3 regions of the Streptomyces sp. NPDC060035 genome follow, and region 2 is predicted to be linked to each of the others. Evidence: riboswitches for the same ligand, from Rfam matches in the RefSeq annotation. Region 2 holds a riboswitch; each other region holds the start of a gene.
What was found. A riboswitch is a leader RNA that binds a small molecule or an ion and turns the genes downstream of it on or off. The one in region 2 is predicted to bind S-adenosylmethionine.
Positions count from the first base shown of each region.

Region 1: linked by a shared signal. The riboswitch ahead of ACFWBQ_RS01345 (hypothetical protein) and the one ahead of thrC (threonine synthase) in region 2 are both predicted to bind S-adenosylmethionine.
Region 3: linked by a shared signal. The riboswitch ahead of ACFWBQ_RS37900 (aminotransferase class V-fold PLP-dependent enzyme) and the one ahead of thrC (threonine synthase) in region 2 are both predicted to bind S-adenosylmethionine.

Region 1 covers NZ_JBHWVO010000001.1:294,931-300,982, reverse strand. Annotated here, with positions in the region: gene ACFWBQ_RS01355 (cytochrome P450) at 1-1,230, shown strand, start outside; gene ACFWBQ_RS01350 (cytochrome P450) at 1,227-2,450, shown strand; SAM riboswitch class IV at 2,577-2,687, shown strand; gene ACFWBQ_RS01345 (hypothetical protein) at 2,737-3,147, shown strand; gene ACFWBQ_RS01340 (arabinan endo-1,5-alpha-L-arabinosidase) at 3,426-4,409, shown strand; gene ACFWBQ_RS01335 (family 43 glycosylhydrolase) at 4,391-5,875, shown strand; gene ACFWBQ_RS01330 (ATP-grasp domain-containing protein) at 5,922-6,052, shown strand, end outside.
Region 2 covers NZ_JBHWVO010000010.1:159,943-165,994, reverse strand. Annotated here, with positions in the region: gene groL (chaperonin GroEL) at 1-1,329, opposite strand, end outside; gene ACFWBQ_RS18325 (cold-shock protein) at 1,641-1,847, opposite strand; gene ACFWBQ_RS18320 (MoaD/ThiS family protein) at 2,272-2,547, opposite strand; gene thrC (threonine synthase) at 2,575-3,870, opposite strand; SAM riboswitch class I at 3,889-4,016, opposite strand; gene ACFWBQ_RS18310 (glucosyl-3-phosphoglycerate synthase) at 4,170-5,120, shown strand; gene ACFWBQ_RS18305 (trehalose-6-phosphate synthase) at 5,177-6,052, shown strand, end outside.
Region 3 covers NZ_JBHWVO010000059.1:85-6,136, reverse strand. Annotated here, with positions in the region: gene ACFWBQ_RS37920 (c-type cytochrome) at 1-481, shown strand, start outside; gene ACFWBQ_RS37915 (Rieske 2Fe-2S domain-containing protein) at 478-1,530, shown strand; gene ACFWBQ_RS37910 (cytochrome bc complex cytochrome b subunit) at 1,527-3,152, shown strand; gene trpD (anthranilate phosphoribosyltransferase) at 3,275-4,339, shown strand; SAM riboswitch class IV at 4,422-4,538, shown strand; gene ACFWBQ_RS37900 (aminotransferase class V-fold PLP-dependent enzyme) at 4,711-6,052, shown strand, end outside.

The DNA of each region.
Region 1 (6,052 bases), on a different contig from region 2:
GCCCCCGTACCGCTCAGCGGGCCGGAGTTCCACACCGCGCCGCAGGCCCTCTACCGGACCATGCGGCACGAGTACGGGCCCGTGGTGCCGGTCGAGCTCCCCGGCGGCTTCCCGGCCTGGCTGATCGTCGGCTACCGGGAGCTCCACCAGGTCACCAGCGACGGTGAGTTGTTCCCGAGGGATGTCGGGCTGTGGAACCAGTGGGAGCACATTCCCGAGGACTGGCCGCTGCTTCCGATGGTCGGGCGGCCCATGCCGTCCATCTACTTCACCGCGGGCGCCGAACACCGGCGGCATGCCGAGATGGTGGTGCCCGCCCTCGAGAGCGCCGATCCGTTCGAGATCCGGGGGCACTGCGAACAGCTCGCCGACCGGCTCGTCGACGGCATCTGCAGCCGGGGAACGGCCGATCTCGTGGCCGAATTCGCCGAACCGCTGCCCGTTCTCGTCCTGGCCCGGCTCGTCGGCTTCCCCGACGCCGAAGGGGCGGACATCGCCCGGGTCCTGAAGGACCTGGCCGACGGGGGACCGGGCGCGCAGGAGGCGTACGGCCGGTTCGCCGAGCACATGCAGCGGCTCGTGGCGGCCAAGCGGGACGCGCCCGGGGACGACGTCACGTCCCGGATGCTCGCCGACCCCGAGCCCTTCACCGATCAGGAGTACGCGCTCGACCTCATGGCCATCACGGCCGCAGGCCACCTGACCACCGCCGACTGGATCAGCAACTCCCTGCGGCTGATGCTCACCGAGGACCAGTTCGCCGACTCGCTCTCCGGCGGCCGGCGCAGCGTCGGCGACGCCATGAACGAGGTCCTCTGGGAGGAGAGCCCGACCCAGATCCTCGCCGGCCGCTGGGCCGTCCGCGACACCCGGCTCGGCGGACGGACGATCCGGGCCGGGGACATGCTGCTGCTCGGGCTGGGGGCCGCCAATACCGACCCTCTCGTACGCCAGGACCTGGGGTCCGACGGCGGCGCGAGGCACAGCAGCAACAGCGCGCATCTGGCGTTCAGCCATGGTGAGTACCGCTGCCCCTTCCCCGCGCAGGAGATTGCCGAGACCATCGCCCGTACCGCCATCGAGGTCATCCTCGACCGGCTGCCCGATCTCGAACTCGCCGTCCCCGCAGAGGATCTCGTCCGGCGGCCGTCCGCCTTCCTGCGCGGGATGAACGCGCTCCCCGTCCGCTTCGCTCCCGTACGTTCACGTTCGACAGGAGACCTGCTGTGAACTGCCCTCACGCGACCGTGGTCATCGATCCCATGGTCCAGAACCTCGACGGTGAGACCGAGCAGCTGCGCCAAGCGGGCCCGCTCGCACGCATCGAGCTGCTGGGGGTCCCGGCGTGGACCGTCACCCGGCACGCCGAGGCGCGTCACCTGCTCGTCGATCCACGGCTGGTGAAGGACCTGGACGCCTGGGGGCTGTGGCGGAGCGGGGAGGTCACCCATGCCTGGCCGCTCATCGGAATGATCGATGCCGGGCGCTCGATGTTCACGGTCGACGGCGGGGAGCACCGGAGGCTGCGGACCAAGACCTCCCAGGCGCTCACCCCGCGCAGGCTCGAGGCGATCCGCCCCGCCATCGAGAAGTTCACCGAGGAGCTGCTGGACGCGCTCGCCGAGCAGGGCAAGGACGGTGTCGTCGACCTCAAGGCCGTCTTCGCCCAGCCGCTGCCGATGCGGGTCGTCGGACTGCTGATGGGGGTGGACGAGGCGCAGTTCCCCATGCTGACGAAGCAGTACAAGGCCTTCTTCTCCATGCTCACCCCGCAGGAGGAGCGCCTGGCACTGCTGCAGGAGCTGGACGTCTTCTACACCGACCTCGTACGGGAGAAGACGGCGCGGCCCACCGACGACCTCACCAGCGCCCTGATCCTGGCCGACGAGGGCGGCGAGCCGCTCACGGAGGAGGAGGTCGTCGGCAACCTCAAGGCCATGGTGGCCGCCGGGCACGAGACCACGATCGGGCTCATCCTCAACGCCGTACGCGCTCTGCTCGCCCACCCCGACCAGCTGAAGAGGGTGCTCGACGGAGAGATCCCGTGGGAGACGGTGGTCGAGGAGACGCTGCGCTGGGACACGCCCACCACGCATCTGCTGATGCGCTTCGCCACGGAGGACATCCAGGTCGGCGACCAGGTGATCGCCGAGGGGGAGGGCGTGGTCATCTCCTACCGGGTCATCGGACGCGATGCCGAACAGCACGGCGAGGACGCCGACTCCTTCGACATCACCCGCGCGACACCGATCCGGCACATGACCTTCGGTCACGGCCCCCACATCTGCCCCGGTGCCGCGCTGTCACGCGTGGAGGCAGCCATCGCTCTCCCCGCCCTCTTCGCGCGGTTCCCCGCGCTCAAGCCGGCGATACCGGACAGCGAGATCCGCAAGCTGCCGGTGATGACGCAGAACGACATGGAGGCCTTCCCCGTCCTGCTGCACGGCTGAGGCGAATTCGACGAGGAGAACGTGTGCAAGGGCGTGGATGCGTACGGGCGTTGCGTCACGCCCGTACGCGCGAGGGCGGCGTACGCAAGCCCGGACGCCGTCTCGGCTCCTGTTAGGCTTTTGATGGGTCATGAGTTCCAGTGGAAAGCCCCGGCTCGCTGGACGGCACCCCGCTCCGCTGCGGGTGCTCCGGGTGACGACCCGCCCCGCGCGGCATCGTGCGGGGAACAGCGGACCACCGGGGTCGGGCCCCCGGGGTCCAGGACCCCGGAAGGCGACAACGGCCATGCTCCCTCACCTCATTCACAGCGACGCCTGCGCGCGGTACGCGCCCGGCCACCACGTGCACTGGATCCACGCCAAGAAGTGCGTACAGGAACCCGGCCAGGCTGTGGAACTGCTCCTGACTGCGGGCGATGTCCGCGACGACGGCTGGCTGGTGCTGCGCGCCGCCTTCGAGCACCCCGGTGGCCTGCCCGAGGTGTGGATGCATGCCCCCGCCGATCTGCGGGAGTTGCTCACGGATCACCGCGGGCGCGTCTACTGGCTCCCGCGCTGGCACGCGCTGCGGTTCGTGGGCCTCGGCGGTGAGGCGACCGGGCTGGTGAATGTCGGAACCGAGGGCGGTCCGCTGTGTGAATCCGCCGCACCCGATCGGCAGCAGACCGGTCGCGGGAACTTCACCTACGGGCTGTAGCCAACTGGTCCACGGAATAGTCGCGTTCGGCCGGTTCCACCCCGATATGGGTGGGCCGGCCCGTTCGTGATCCCGGACACGGTCCGGGTTTTCGTTGAATGCGCGCTCAATCCGTTGACGCAAGACGTGTTCGATTCTACGGTCCCGTCCGGGCCGGCCGTCCGAAGTGACGAGCACCATTCGACCGGTCGAACAAATCGATGTCATGCACATGGCAACCTCTCCGTCCTCGTTGACGACTGCCGGGTACCTCCGACACGACCGAAGAAGGTCTCCTGATGAGCCGCATCCCGAGAAGAATTCCGCGAAGGACCCTCGCCGCCCTGCCCGCCGCACTTCTGCTGGCGCTCGTGCCGACGAGCGCGTCCGCGTACCCCAACCCCGGTGCCGTCAACGGCGACATCGTCGTCCATGACCCCACCATGATCCGGAGCACGTCCGGCCAGTACCTGCTCTACTCCACCGGCGAAGGCCTCCAGCTCCGCACCTCCACCGACCGCACCTCCTTCGGGCGATCGGGCAACGCCTTCACGACGAAGCCGAGCTGGTGGAAGAACTACTCCTCCGCGTCCGACCCCTGGGCCCCGGACATCTCCTACCGCGGCGGCACGTACCTGATGTACTACGCCGTTTCGTCCTTCGGGTCGAACACGTCGGCGATCGGCCTCGCGGCCTCCACCACCGGCCAGGCGGGCAGCTGGAGCGACTACGGGATCGTCTACACCTCGAACTCGTCGAGCGACTACAACGCCATCGACCCCAACCTCTTCGTGGACGACGACGGCAAGTGGTGGATGTCCTTCGGGTCCTGGTGGACCGGCATCAAGATGATCCGCATCGACCCGTCGACCGGAAAGCAGTACGCCGGAGACACCGCGCGCCACTCGCTCGCCTCCCGCCCCACCGGGACCAAGGCCGTCGAGGCGCCCTCGATCGTGAAGCGCAACGGCTACTACTACCTCTTCGCCTCGTACGACACCTGCTGTGCGGGCACCAGCTCCACGTACAAGATCAAGGTGGGCAGGGCGACCGGTGTCACCGGGCCCTACAAGGACCGCAACGGCGTCAGCATGCTCAGCAACGGCGGCACCCCCGTCATGGAGTCCCACGGCCGCTACATCGGCCCCGGCGGCCAGTCGATCCTCGCCGACTCCGACGGCGACCTGCTCGTCTACCACTACTACGACGGCCAGGACAACGGCACTCCGAAGCTCGGCGTCAACCTACTGAACTGGAGCAGCGGATGGCCCGTCGCCTACTGACCCTGCTGAGCACCCTCCTGCTGGCGCTCGCGCTGGGGCAGCCGGCCTCCGTACAGGCCGAGCCGGCCCGGTCGCCGTCCGCGCGGGCCGCCGAGGGGCGTCCGTACACCAACCCGATCAAGGCGCAGAAGGGAGCCGACCCCTGGATCTCGTACCACGACGGCAACTACTACCTGGTGTCGACCAGTTGGACCGACGTCATCACCATGCGCAAGTCACCGACCCTGGTTGGGCTCGCGACGGCGCCGAGCGTGCAGGTCTGGCAGGGCGACGCCACCTCGCGCTGCTGCAACATCTGGGCACCCGAGCTGCACTACTCGGGCGGCCGCTGGTACCTCTACTTCGTCGCCGGGCAGAACATCGCCGACTACAACCCCACGCAGCGGGTGCATGTGCTGGAGAGCGCGGGTACGGACCCGACGGGCCCCTACACGTACAGGAACCAGCTCGGCAGCACCTGGATGCTGGACCCGAGCGTGCTCACCCTCAACGGCTCGATGTACCTGCTGGGCAGTGCGAGCGGCGGCGGTACACAGAACCTGGTGATCGCGCCGATGTCGAACCCGTACACACTCAGTGGATCGTTCTCGACGATCTCCACGCCGACGTACGACTGGGAGAAGTCGGGCGGCACGGTGAACGAAGGTGCCGAGGTGCTGCAGCGGGGCGGCAAGACGTTCATCGTCTACTCCGCCAGCGGCTGCTGGACCCCCGACTACAAGCTGGGGCAGCTCACCCTGACCGGTTCCAACCCGCTGTCCGCTTCCTCCTGGACGAAGAAGTCCACCCCTGTCTTCCAGCGGAACAACGCGGCAGGGGTGTACGGGCCGGGGCACAACGGCTTCTTCACCTCGCCCGACGGCACGGAGAGCTGGATCGTCTACCACGCCAACGACTCGGCGTCCGACGGCTGCGACAACGGGCGTACGACGCGGGCACAGAAGTTCACCTGGAACAGTGACGGGACACCGAACCTCGGCACGCCCGTCGCCCTCGGCACGACACTGGCCGGGCCCTCCGGCGAGAGCTCGGCCACGCCGTCCGCGTACACGGTGGTCAACAGGGCCACCGGGAAGTGCCTGGACGTGAACGGTTCGTCGACGGCCGACGGAGCGAATGTCCAGCAGTGGACGTGCAACGGCGGCGCACAGCAGAAATGGCGCATCGAGGACCAGGGCGACGACACGAGCCGCCTGGTGAACGTGGCTTCGGGCAAGGTGCTCGACACGGCGGACTGTTCCGCTGCCGATGGCGCCGACCTGCGGCAGTGGTCCTGGCTGAACAACACCTGCCAGCGCTTCGGCCTCGTCACCACCGCGGCCGGCGGCTGGGTGCGCATCGTCAACCGGGCGAGCGGGAAGGTCGCCGATGTGGCCGACTGCTCGGCCGCCGACGGTGCGGACGTACGTCAGTGGTCCTGGCTGAACAACACCTGCCAGCAGTGGAAGCTCACCCCGGCAGCCTGAGGGGGACGGGTCCGGGCCCCGGCCCGGACCCCTAGGCTGCGGTCGTATGGCCCCTCTCCTGACGCTCGCCCCGCACCGTTCCACCACGGCCGGGCTCCTGGCAGGGGCGGCGCGCGACCGCGGGCTGGAGGTCGTGATCCTGTCCCGAGCCGGGATCCCGGACCGGCTGCGGGGGAG
Region 2 (6,052 bases):
CGCGAGCTTGACGGCGTTGGCTCCGGTGGCCTCGTCGCCCGTCAGGTCGAGCTTCTCGAAGACGGCCGTGGCCTGCAGCAGCGCGACGCCACCACCGGCGACGATGCCCTCCTCGACAGCGGCCTTGGCGTTGCGCACCGCGTCCTCGATGCGGTGCTTGCGCTCCTTGAGCTCCACCTCGGTGGCGGCGCCGGCCTTGATGACGGCCACGCCGCCGGCCAGCTTCGCGAGGCGCTCCTGGAGCTTCTCGCGGTCGTAGTCCGAGTCGGAGTTCTCGATCTCGGCACGGATCTGCTTGACGCGGCCCTGTACCTGGTCGCTGTCACCCGCTCCGTCGACGATCGTGGTCTCGTCCTTGGTGATGACGACCTTGCGGGCGCTGCCGAGCAGGTCGACGCCGGCGCTCTCGAGCTTGAGACCGACCTCCTCGGAGATGACGGTGCCACCGGTGAGGATGGCGATGTCGCCGAGCATGGCCTTGCGGCGGTCACCGAAGCCCGGAGCCTTGACGGCGACGGACTTGAAGGTGCCACGGATCTTGTTGACGACCAGGGTCGACAGAGCCTCGCCCTCGACATCCTCCGCGATGATCAGCAGCGGCTTACCCGACTGCATGACCTTCTCGAGCAGCGGAAGGAGGTCCTTCACGTTGCTGATCTTGGAGTTGACGATCAGGATGTACGGGTCGTCGAACGACGTCTCCATACGCTCCATGTCGGTCGCGAAGTACGCCGAGATGTAGCCCTTGTCGAAGCGCATACCCTCGGTGAGCTCGAGCTCCAGACCGAAGGTCTGGGACTCCTCGACGGTGATGACGCCTTCCTTGCCGACCTTGTCCATCGCCTCGGCGATCTTGGCGCCGATCTCGGTGTCGGCAGCGGAGATGGAGGCCGTCGAAGCGATCTGCTCCTTGGTCTCCACATCCTTCGCCTGCTCCAGCAGAGCGGCGGAGACGGCCTCGACGGCCTTCTCGATGCCACGCTTGAGAGCCATCGGGTTGGCACCCGCGGCGACGTTGCGCAGGCCCTCGCGGACGAGCGCCTGGGCGAGAACGGTTGCGGTGGTCGTACCGTCGCCGGCGACGTCGTCCGTCTTCTTGGCGACCTCCTTGACCAGCTCCGCACCGATCTTCTCGTACGGGTCCTCGAGCTCGATCTCCTTGGCGATGGAAACACCATCGTTGGTGATCGTGGGCGCGCCCCACTTCTTCTCGAGGACGACGTTTCGGCCCTTGGGGCCGAGGGTGACCTTGACGGCGTCGGCGAGCTGGTTCATCCCGCGCTCGAGACCGCGCCGTGCCTCCTCGTCGAACGCGATGATCTTGGCCATGTGAAGTGGTCCTCCCGGACAGGGGTGGATTTCTCCGGACCGAGAGGCGCCCGCGACGGACGGCCAGCGTGCTCAGCGGTTCCTTGCCCCACTGAGCCTGCGGGCCTCACCGGCCCGGTCCAAGTTCTGTCACTCTCACCTGGAGAGTGCTAACGCCAATGATTAGCACTCGACCCCTGCGAGTGCAAGCGTCCCCCTCCAAATGTGGACACCCACGAGGGGCCGCGCCGGACGCACGGAGGGCCCGTACCCCCTTTCGGAGGTACGGGCCCTGCGTGTGTGAGTAGTGTCGTTGGCCGACCGCGCCGAGCTCAGCCGACGGCGAGCTTGACCATGTCCGCCTGCGGCCCCTTCTGGCCCTGCGAGATTTCGAATTCAACTCGCTGACCCTCTTCGAGGGTGCGGTATCCGTCCATCTGGATCGCGCTGTAGTGGACGAAAACATCCGCACCACCGTCGACCGCGATGAAGCCGTACCCCTTCTCCGCGTTGAACCACTTGACGGTGCCCTGAGCCATGCCTAACTCCCCTATTACTGGCCCTTGCACAGGACCGCACTTCGCGGGCCCGGGTCAGAACTCACCCTCCGACAGGAGAGGGTGGCGTGCGCCGGAACGCGTCGACCGCGGCCGAATGTATCTGCCCAACTGCCCTCTGCAACAGGTCAATCGGACGAGAATTCTGGGCATGGCTGAACGCCCGGATAGGCAGAACTCGTGAGATTCCAGGGCAAGTCGGGCCTGACAAAGGCCACTTATGGCGCAATGGGTTCACGTACTTTGGCTGCTTCTTATCGCGACCGGGCGCATTCTCATATGCGGGCGGCACAGGCAGCGGAGGGGACTTCCCCAACTGTACCGCGCTCAACCATGCAGAATTGCCCCCTCCGCTTCTCTTGCGGAGGGGGCAATGGTGTTCACGCTGCGAAGTCGAACAGGACGGTCAGCCTCCGGCGACGGCCGGGATGATCGAGATGCCGGCGCCCTCCGGGGTGGCCGTCTGCAGGCCGCCCTCGAAGCGCACGTCGTCGTCGTTGACGTACACGTTCACGAAGCGGCGCAGCTTGCCCTGGTCGTCCAGGACGCGGGCGGCGATGCCCGGGTGGTTCTTCTCAAGGGACTCGATGACCTCGGAGAGGATCGTGCCCTCGGCCGGGACCTCGGCCTGACCGCCCGTGTAGGTGCGGAGGATGGTGGGGATACGGACCTTGACGCTCATGGGGTGCCTTCCTTCGGTCTCGGGTGGTCAGCTGGCCGCGAGGCCCGCGTCGCGGAACGCGTCCAGGCTGGGCCGGATCGTGGCCGACAGGCCGGTCGTCGGGGCGACGGCGTCCAGCGTCTTCAGGCCGTCACCGGTGTTCAGGATGACCGTGGTCAGCGACGGGTCGAGCAGACCGGCGTCGATCAGCTTCTTCGTCACGCCGACCGTGACACCGCCCGCGGTCTCGGCGAAGATGCCCTCGGTGCGGGCCAGCAGCTTGATCGCGTCGACGACCTGCTCGTCGTTGACGTCCTCGACGGCACCGCCGGTGCGCCGGGCGATGTCCAGGACGTACGGGCCGTCGGCCGGGTTGCCGATCGCCAGGGACTTGGCGATCGTGTTCGGCTTCTGCGGCCGCACGACGTCGTGTCCGGCCTTGAAGGCGGTGGAGACCGGGGAGCAGCCCTCCGCCTGGGCACCGAAGATCTTGTAGGGCCTGTCCTCGACCAGGCCGAGCTTGATCAGCTCCTGCAGACCCTTGTCGATCTTCGTGAGCTGCGATCCGGACGCGATCGGGATGACGATCTGGTCGGGCAGCTGCCAGCCGAGCTGCTCGCAGATCTCGTACGCCAGCGTCTTGGAGCCCTCGCCGTAGTACGGCCGGAGGTTGACGTTGACGAAGCCCCAGCCCTCGCCGAGCGGGTCGCCGATGAGCTCCGAGCAGAAGCGGTTGACGTCGTCGTAATTGCCCTCGATGCCGACCAGTTCGCCGCCGTACACCGCGGCCATGACGATCTTGCCCTGCTCCAGGTCGTGCGGGATGAACACGCACGAGCGGAAGCCGGCGCGGGCCGCCGCTGCGCCCACCGCACCGGCGAGGTTGCCGGTGGAGGAGCAGGAGAGTGTGGTGAAACCGAAGGCGCGGGCGGCCTCGACGGCGATGGCGACGACACGGTCCTTGAAGGAGTGCGTCGGGTTGCCGGAGTCGTCCTTGACGTACAGGCCGCCGGTGACGCCCAGCTCACGGGCGAGGTTGTCGGCCTTGACCAGCTTCGTGAAGCCGGGGTTGATGTTGGGCTTGTCCGCGACATCGGCGGGGACCGGCAGCAGCGGCGCATAGCGCCAGATGTTGTCGGGACCGTCGGCAATGCGCTTCTTCAGCTCTTCGGGGGAGCCGCTCGGCAGGTCGTACGCCACTTCGAGCGGCCCGAAACAGGACGCACAGGCGAAAATGGGACCGAGCTCGAAACGCTCGCCGCATTCGCGGCAGGAAAGCGCTGCGGCGGAACCCAGGTCCACGGCAGAAGATTCGGTGTTCGCTGCAACTGTCTGAACAGACACGATGGCGGAGGCCCTTTCTCCTCATCTTCCTTGCGACGTATTTCGCCACAAGACGGAATTGGCACCTTCCCCACCGTGACCTCGCGGTCGGCAGGAGGGTTGCCGGGACTTCAACGGGCCGTTCCCTCAGTCCCTCTGGATGAGCGCTATGGCACCGGACCATCGATCCGGGCATTTATTCGCGGACCGACCCCGACATGCGAGGGCCATCCGCGTTGTTCAAGACTGTAACCGAAGCCCCGGACGATTGAGATAGTCGTCCGAACCGCGAGATGGATCACATACAGGGAGTATCGACCGTGCTGGAAGAGGTGGAACGCTGGCTGACCAGGCGTTCCTGGTCGGCTGCCGACCGCCCGCTGGAACGCCTCACGGCCGCGCGAGCGAGGGATCCGCACCGCGCCGGAGTGAGCGTCGTCCTGCCCGCCCTGAACGAGGAGGCGACGGTCGGCGAGATCGTCGAGGAGATCCGGCGCGAGCTGATGGAGAAGGTCCAGCTCGTCGACGAACTGGTGGTGATCGACTCCGGTTCCACCGACGCCACCGCCGCGGTGGCGCGTCGGGCGGGTGCCAGGGTGGTGCACCGGGACGCGATACTCCCCCGGATACCGGCCGTACCCGGCAAGGGCGAGGTGCTGTGGCGGTCACTGCTGGTGACCAGCGGTGAGATCGTCTGTTTCATCGACGCCGACCTCAAGGACTTCTCGGCGGACTTCGTCTCCGGGATCGTCGGCCCGCTGCTGACCGACCCCGAGGTGCAGTTCGTCAAGGCCATGTACGACCGCCCGCTCGGAGAAGCCGCAGGCCAGGGCGGCCGGGTCACCGAACTGGTGGCGCGCCCTCTGCTCAATCTGCACTGGCCGCAGCTGGCCGGCTTCGTCCAGCCGCTGGGCGGCGAGTACGCCGTACGCCGCTCCCTGCTCGAACGGCTCCCCTTCCCCGTCGGTTACGGAGTGGAGCTGGGCCTGCTCGTCGACGCACTGCACACGGTGGGCCTGGACGCGCTGGCGCAGGTGGACGTCGGCGTACGCAAGCACCGCCACCAGGACGGCCAGGCACTCGGCCGGATGGCGGCGGCGATCTACCGCACGGCCCAGCTGAGGCTCTCCCGGGGGCATCTGGTGCGGCCCGTTCTCACCCAGTTCGAACGGGGCGAGAACGGCTTCGTACCGCACACCCACGCGGTGGACACCGAGGAGCGGCCGCCGATGCGCGAGATCGCGGAGTACGCGTCCCGCCACGCGGCGTGACGTTTCGCGGTGGGCTTCGCGTTTGGCGGCTCACCGAACGGGCTAGGTTCGGGTACATGGTCTCCGAGCACACTGCCAAGGTCCTCGTCGCGTCCAATCGCGGCCCCGCGTCCTACGCGCTGCGCGAGGACGGCACGCTCGATGCGAAGCGGGGCGGGGGCGGCCTCGTCTCCGGCCTGAGCGCCGTCGAGGACAAGCTGTGGGTGTGCGCGGCCCTGGGTGACGGCGACCGCGAGGCGGTCCGGCGGGGTGTGGCAGAGCCCGGCGTCCGCATGCTCGACATCGACGCCGGGGTCCACGACGACGCGTACAACGGCATCGCGAACTCGGTGCTCTGGTTCGTGCACCACATGATCTACCAGACGCCGCTGGAGCCGGTCTTCGACGCCGGATTCCGGCGGCAGTGGGCGTCCTTCGAGGCGTACAACCGTGCCTTCGCCGAGGCCCTCGCCGAGGAGGCGGGCGTGGGTGCGGCGGTCCTGGTTCAGGACTACCACCTGTCGCTGGTGCCCGGCATGCTCCGCGAGCTCCGCCCCGACCTGCGGATCGGCCACTTCTCGCACACTCCGTGGGCCCCCGTCGACTACTTCCGGTTGCTGCCCGACGACATCGGCGAGCAGCTGCTGCGCGGCATCCTGGGCGCCGACCGGGCCGCGTTCCTGACCCGCCGCTGGGCGGACGCGTTCATCGGCTGCTGCACGGAGATCCTGGGCGGCACCGGCCACACCCGGATCGGGGTGCACGGGCTGGGCGCCGACGCGGACTTCCTGCGCCGCCGCTCCCACGAGGCCGACGTGGACGAGCGGATGGAGACACTGCGGGAGCAGGTGGGCCCCGGCAGGCGGACGATCGTGCGGGTGGACCGCACCGAGCTCTCCAAGAACATCGTCCGCGGGCTGCACGCCTACCGGGCGCTGCTGGAGGAACACCCC
Region 3 (6,052 bases), on a different contig from region 2:
CACCCAGGCCGAGATCGACCAGCTCGCGGCGTACGTCGCGTCCCTGGGCGCCGGTCCGATCACGCCGACCGAGAGTCAGGTCGATCCCGCGGGCGCGGACGTCGCCCGGGGTGGTGACCTGTTCCGTACGAACTGCGCGCAGTGCCACAACTTCACAGGTGAGGGCGGCGCGCTGACATACGGCAAGTACGCCCCGAACCTCGAAGGCGTGAGCCCGAAGCACATCTACCAGGCCATGCAGACCGGCCCGCAGAGCATGCCGTCCTTCCCCGACAGCACCATGCCGGAGAAGGAGAAGAAGGACATCATCGCGTACATCAAGACCGTGAACGGTGACGACGCCGAAACCCCCGGTGGCCTCAGCCTGGGTGGTCTCGGACCGGTCAGCGAAGGTCTGTTCGCATGGATCTTCGGGCTCGGCGCCCTGATCGCAGTTGCCGTTTGGGTCGCGGCCCACACCGCTAAGGCCAAGAAGTCATGAGTAGCCAAGAGATTCCAGAAGAGGTCCTGCCCGCAGAGCAGGACACCGCGCACGGCGCGGTAGAGAGTGCCGGCGATCCGTTCGCCGACCCGGGGCTGCCGGCCCACCGGCCGCGCATCCAGGACATCGACGAACGGGCTGCGCGCCGCTCCGAGCGAGCCGTCGCCTTCATGTTCACGCTGTCCATGCTGGCGACGATCGCTTTCATCGCGTCCTACCTCATTTTCCCGGTCGACCAGATCGTCTACATCTGGCCGTTCGGGCATGTGAGCTCGCTCAACTTCTCCCTGGGTCTGACCCTGGGTGTGGCGCTCTTCTGCATCGGCGCAGGCGCCGTCCACTGGGCGCGCACCCTGATGTCCGACGTGGAGGTCGCCGACGACCGGCACGCCATCCAGGCCGAGCCCGAGGTCAAGGCGAAGGTTCTCGCCGACTTCGCGGAAGGTGCCGAGGAGTCGGCGATCGGGCGGCGCAAGCTGATCCGGAACACCATGTTCGGTGCGCTGGCCCTGGTGCCGCTCTCCGGCGTGATGTTGCTGCGCGACCTCGGTCCGCTGCCGGAGAAGAAGCTCCGCTCGACCCTGTGGGCCAAGGGCAAGCAGCTCATCAACATGAACACGATGGAGCCGCTTCGTCCCGAGGACGTCGTCGTCGGTTCGCTGACCTTCGCCATGCCCGAGGGCCTGGAGGAGGACGCGCACGACTTCCAGACGCAGATCGCCAAGGCTGCCCTGATGATCATCCGCATCGAGCCGGAGAACATCAAGGACAAGCGTGAGCGTGAGTGGGCCCACGAGGGAATCGTGGCCTTCTCCAAGATCTGTACCCACGTCGGCTGCCCGATCAGCCTGTACGAGCAGCAGACGCACCACGTGCTCTGCCCGTGCCACCAGTCCACCTTCGACCTCTCCGACGGCGCCCGCGTCATCTTCGGTCCGGCCGGTCACGCCCTTCCGCAGCTGCGGATCGGTGTGAACAGCGAGGGCAACCTCGAGGCGCTCGGCGACTTCGAAGAGCCCGTCGGTCCTGCCTTCTGGGAGCGCGGATGAGTACTGCGACGGATTCAAAGCGCAAGGCGCCCGCCGGTGAGCGGGTAGCAGACTGGGCGGACGGCCGGCTGGGCATTTACGGCCTGGCCAAGGCCAACATGCGCAAGATCTTCCCGGACCACTGGTCCTTCATGCTCGGTGAGATCTGCCTCTACAGCTTCATCATCATCATCCTCACGGGTGTGTATCTGACGCTGTTCTTCCACCCGAGCATGAACGAGGTCGTGTATCACGGCTCGTACGAGCCGATGCAGGGCATCCGGATGTCCGAGGCCTATGCCTCGACGCTGGACATCAGCTTCGACGTCCGTGGCGGTCTGCTCGTACGGCAGATCCACCACTGGGCCGCGCTGATCTTCCTGGCCGGCATGTTCGTGCACATGATGCGCGTCTTCTTCACGGGTGCGTTCCGCAAGCCCCGTGAGATCAACTGGATGTTCGGCTTCCTGCTGTTCGTGCTGGGCATGTTCACCGGGTTCACGGGCTACTCGCTCCCGGACGACCTGCTCTCCGGTACGGGTGTCCGCTTCACGCAGGGCGCCATCCTGGCGACGCCGATCGTCGGTACGTACATCTCGATGTTCCTGTTCGGCGGAGAGTTCCCCGGCGGCGACTTCGTCGCGCGGTTCTACTCGATCCACATTCTGCTGCTGCCGGGCATCATGCTCGGCCTGGTCGTGGCCCACCTGATCCTGGTCTTCTACCACAAGCACACGCAGTTCGCGGGTCCCGGCCGGACCAACAAGAACGTCGTCGGCATGCCGCTGCTGCCGGTGTACATGGCGAAGGCCGGAGGGTTCTTCTTCCTGGTCTTCGGTGTCATCACCGTCATCGCGGGCATCGCCTCGATCAACCCGATCTGGGCGCTCGGTCCGTACCGCCCGGACCAGGTGTCCACCGGCGCCCAGCCCGACTGGTACATGGGCTTCGCCGAGGGTCTGATCCGAGTGATGCCGGGCTGGGAGATCAACCTGTGGGGTCACACGCTCGTCCTGGGCGTGTTCATCCCGCTGATGGCCTTCGGCCTGGTGCTCGGCGTGATCGCGGTCTACCCCTTCATCGAGTCCTGGGTCACCGGGGACAAGCGCGAGCACCACATCCTGGACCGCCCGCGCAACGCCCCGACCCGTACGGCCTTCGGTGTCGCCTGGATCACGGAGTACTTCATCGTCTTCGTGGGTGGTGGAAACGACCTGTGGGCCACGCACTTCCACCTGTCGCTGAACGCCATCTCGTGGTTCGTCCGGATCTTCATCTTCGTGGGCCCGGTCATCGCGTTCATCGTGACGAAGCGGATCTGCCTCGGCCTCCAGCGCCGCGACAAGGAGAAGGTGCTGCACGGACGTGAGTCCGGCACCATCAAGCGCCTGCCGCACGGTGAGTTCGTCGAGATCCACGAGCCGCTCAGCCAGGGGCAGCTGCACACGCTCACCGCGCACGAGCAGTACAAGCCGGCCGAGATCGGCCCGACGGTCGACGAGAACGGTGTCGAGCGCAAGCCTTCGGCGCTGCAGAAGCTGCGGGCCAAGCTCAGCAAGAGCTACTACGGCGAGCAGAGCCAGATCGCCAAGCCCTCTGCCGAGGAGTACAAGGAGATCACCAGCGGCCACGGCCACCACTGATCACCTGAGCTGATCGCCACAGCAGGAGCCCCGTCCATTCGATGGACGGGGCTCTTCGCTGTCCCCGGGGCTGGATAGGGTGGGGCGATCCCCTTATCGGCTGTGGACCCCAGGAGCGGACCATGAACGTTGTGACCCCGGACGGCGGCGACAGCGTGGCGGCCCGTTCCTGGCCCGGCGTGCTGATGCCCCTCCTGCGCGGCGAGAGCCTGACGGCCGAGGACACCGCGTGGGCCATGGACCGCATCATGAGCGGCGAGGCCACCGACGTACAGATCGCCGGCTTCGCGATCGCCCTGCGGGCCAAGGGCGAGACCGTCGACGAGGTCACCGGACTCGTACGCGCGATGTACGAGCACGCCCACACCATCCAGGTGCCGGGCCGCACGGTCGACATCGTGGGCACCGGTGGCGACCTGGCCAAGACGGTCAACATCTCCACCATGTCGGCGATCGTCGTCGCCGGGACCGGCGCCAAGGTCGTCAAGCACGGCAACCGCGCCTCCTCCTCGGCGAGCGGGGCATCCGACGTGCTCGAGAAGCTCGGCGTCAATCTTGAACTGACGCCCCGGCGCGTCGTCGAGGTCGCCGAGGAAGCGGGCATCACCTTCTGCTTCGCAGTGAAGTTCCACCCCGCCCTGCGGTACGCGGCGAGGGCCCGCAAGGAGCTCGGCACGCCGACCACCTTCAACATCCTCGGCCCGCTCACCAACCCGGCCCAGGTGCGCTCCCAGGCCATCGGCGTCGCCGACCTCAAGATGGCGCCGATCGTCGCGGGCGTGCTCGCCGACCGGGGCAATTCGGCGCTCGTCTTCCGGGGCGACGACGGCCTCGACGAGCTGACCACCACGGCGACCTCCCGGGTCTGGATCGTCCGGGACGGAGCCGTGCGCGAAGAGGCGTTCGACCCGCGGGACGTCGGCCTGGAGCTGGTGCCGGTCTCGGCGCTGCGCGGTGCCGACGCCTCGTTCAACGCGGACGTCGCCCGCCGGATGCTTGACGGGGAGACAGGTCCCGTACGCGAGGCGGTACTCCTCAACTCCGCTGCCGCACTGGTCGCGCTGGACCCGGGCGAGGGCACGCTGAGCGAGCAGATCGCGGCCGGGATCGCGAGGGCCGCGGAAGCGATCGACTCGGGATCCGCCAAGCGGGCGCTGGAGCGCTGGGTGGCCGCCAGCAACGCCTGAGGGCAGGACGTGAGTCGGGGCGCAGTCCGGATCGCGGACTGCGCCCTTGCGCATGCGGGCAGGTATGGCAAGATGCTGCGCAGGTCATGAGTGACAGCGAATAGGCCCCGGCTCGCTGTCCGGCAACCCTCCGTCCGTGGCGGGGTGCCCCGGGTGAAGACCAGGCCGCAGGCAGCGAGGTCTGTGGCAAGCGCGGGCCCCTAGGCATCTGTGAATGCCATCCCCCGGGGTCCTGGTCCCCAGGGAGCCTCTTGTGAGCAAGCGAATGCGATAGGGCTCAACGCCCTCTTCCGCACACCCTTTTCTCTTTCCCTGCGCTGCCGCGTATCTGCCGGCGCCGGGTTTTCGCCTGCCTGTTACGGGAGTTCGCCATGTCTGTCTCCACCGCTGTCGTCGACCAGTCCATTTGTGCCCCGCTGCCGGTTCTGGGTGCGGACGTCACCGTTCCGCTGGTTACCGGCGGTGAAGTCGCCTATGCCGCCCTCGACTACGCGGCGAGCGCCCCGGCGCTGCAGCGGGTGTGGGACGACGTGGCCGCCTACGCCCCGTACTACGGCAGCGTGCACCGCGGTGCCGGCTATCTCTCGCAGCTCTCCACCGACCTTTTCGAGAGCAGCCGCGTCACCGTCGCGGAATTCCTCGGCTGCCGCGCCGAGGACCAGGTGGTCTTCACCCGCTCGACGACGGACTCCCTCAACCTGCTGGCCGCCGCGCTCCCCAAGGACTGCCAGGTGTTCGTGTTCGAGACCGAGCACCACGCCTCGCTGCTGCCCTGGCGCGACGCCCGGGTGACCTACCTCGACGCCCCCCGAACCCCGGCCGAGGCAGTCGTGACGCTGGAGCGGGCGCTGGCCGACCGCGACCCCCACGGGCCCGCACTGGTCTGTGTGACGGGCGCGTCGAACGTCACCGGTGAGCTGTGGCCGGTGAAGGAACTGGCCGCCGCCGCCCATGCGCACGGTGCCCGGATCGTCCTCGACGCCGCACAGCTGGCGCCCCACCACCCCGTGGACATCACGGAGCTGGACGTCGACTGGGTGGCCTTCTCCGGGCACAAGCTGTACGCGCCGTTCGGCTCGGGCGTCCTCGCCGGCCGGGCCGACTGGCTGCGGGACGCGGAGCCGTATCTCGCGGGCGGCGGCGCCTCCAGGAAGGTCGCCCGGCGCACCGACGGCGGTGTGGACGTGGAGTGGCACACCACGGCGGCCCGGCACGAGGCAGGATCGCCCAACGTGATCGGCGTCTACTCCATCGCCGCCGCCTGCAGGGCCCTGACCGAGGCCGGGTTCGACCAGCTGGTCACGCGTGAGCAGCAGCTGGTCACCCGGGTCCGCGAGGGCTTGGCCGAGGTCCCCGAGGTCAGGGTGCTCTCCCTGTTCGGGGACGACGCCCCGAGGGTCGGCGTCATCTCCTTCGTGGTCGAGGGCTGGAACAGCTCGCACTTCGCCGCGGCGCTGTCCGCCGAGTACGGCATCGGGGTCCGCGACGGCCTGTTCTGCGCCCACCCGCTCGTACGGACCCTGCTGGGCAGCGAGCCGCAGGACCCGGGCGAGTGCGGTGCCCCGGAGGCGGAGCCGGGCGAGAGGTCCCTCAACGCCATCCGGGTGAGCTTCGGGGCCGGTACGCCGGACGAGCACATCGAGCGGTTCCTGGGCGCGGTCCGGGAGCTGGTGGGCGCGGGCGCCCGGTGGACCTACCGCACCGAGGACGGCC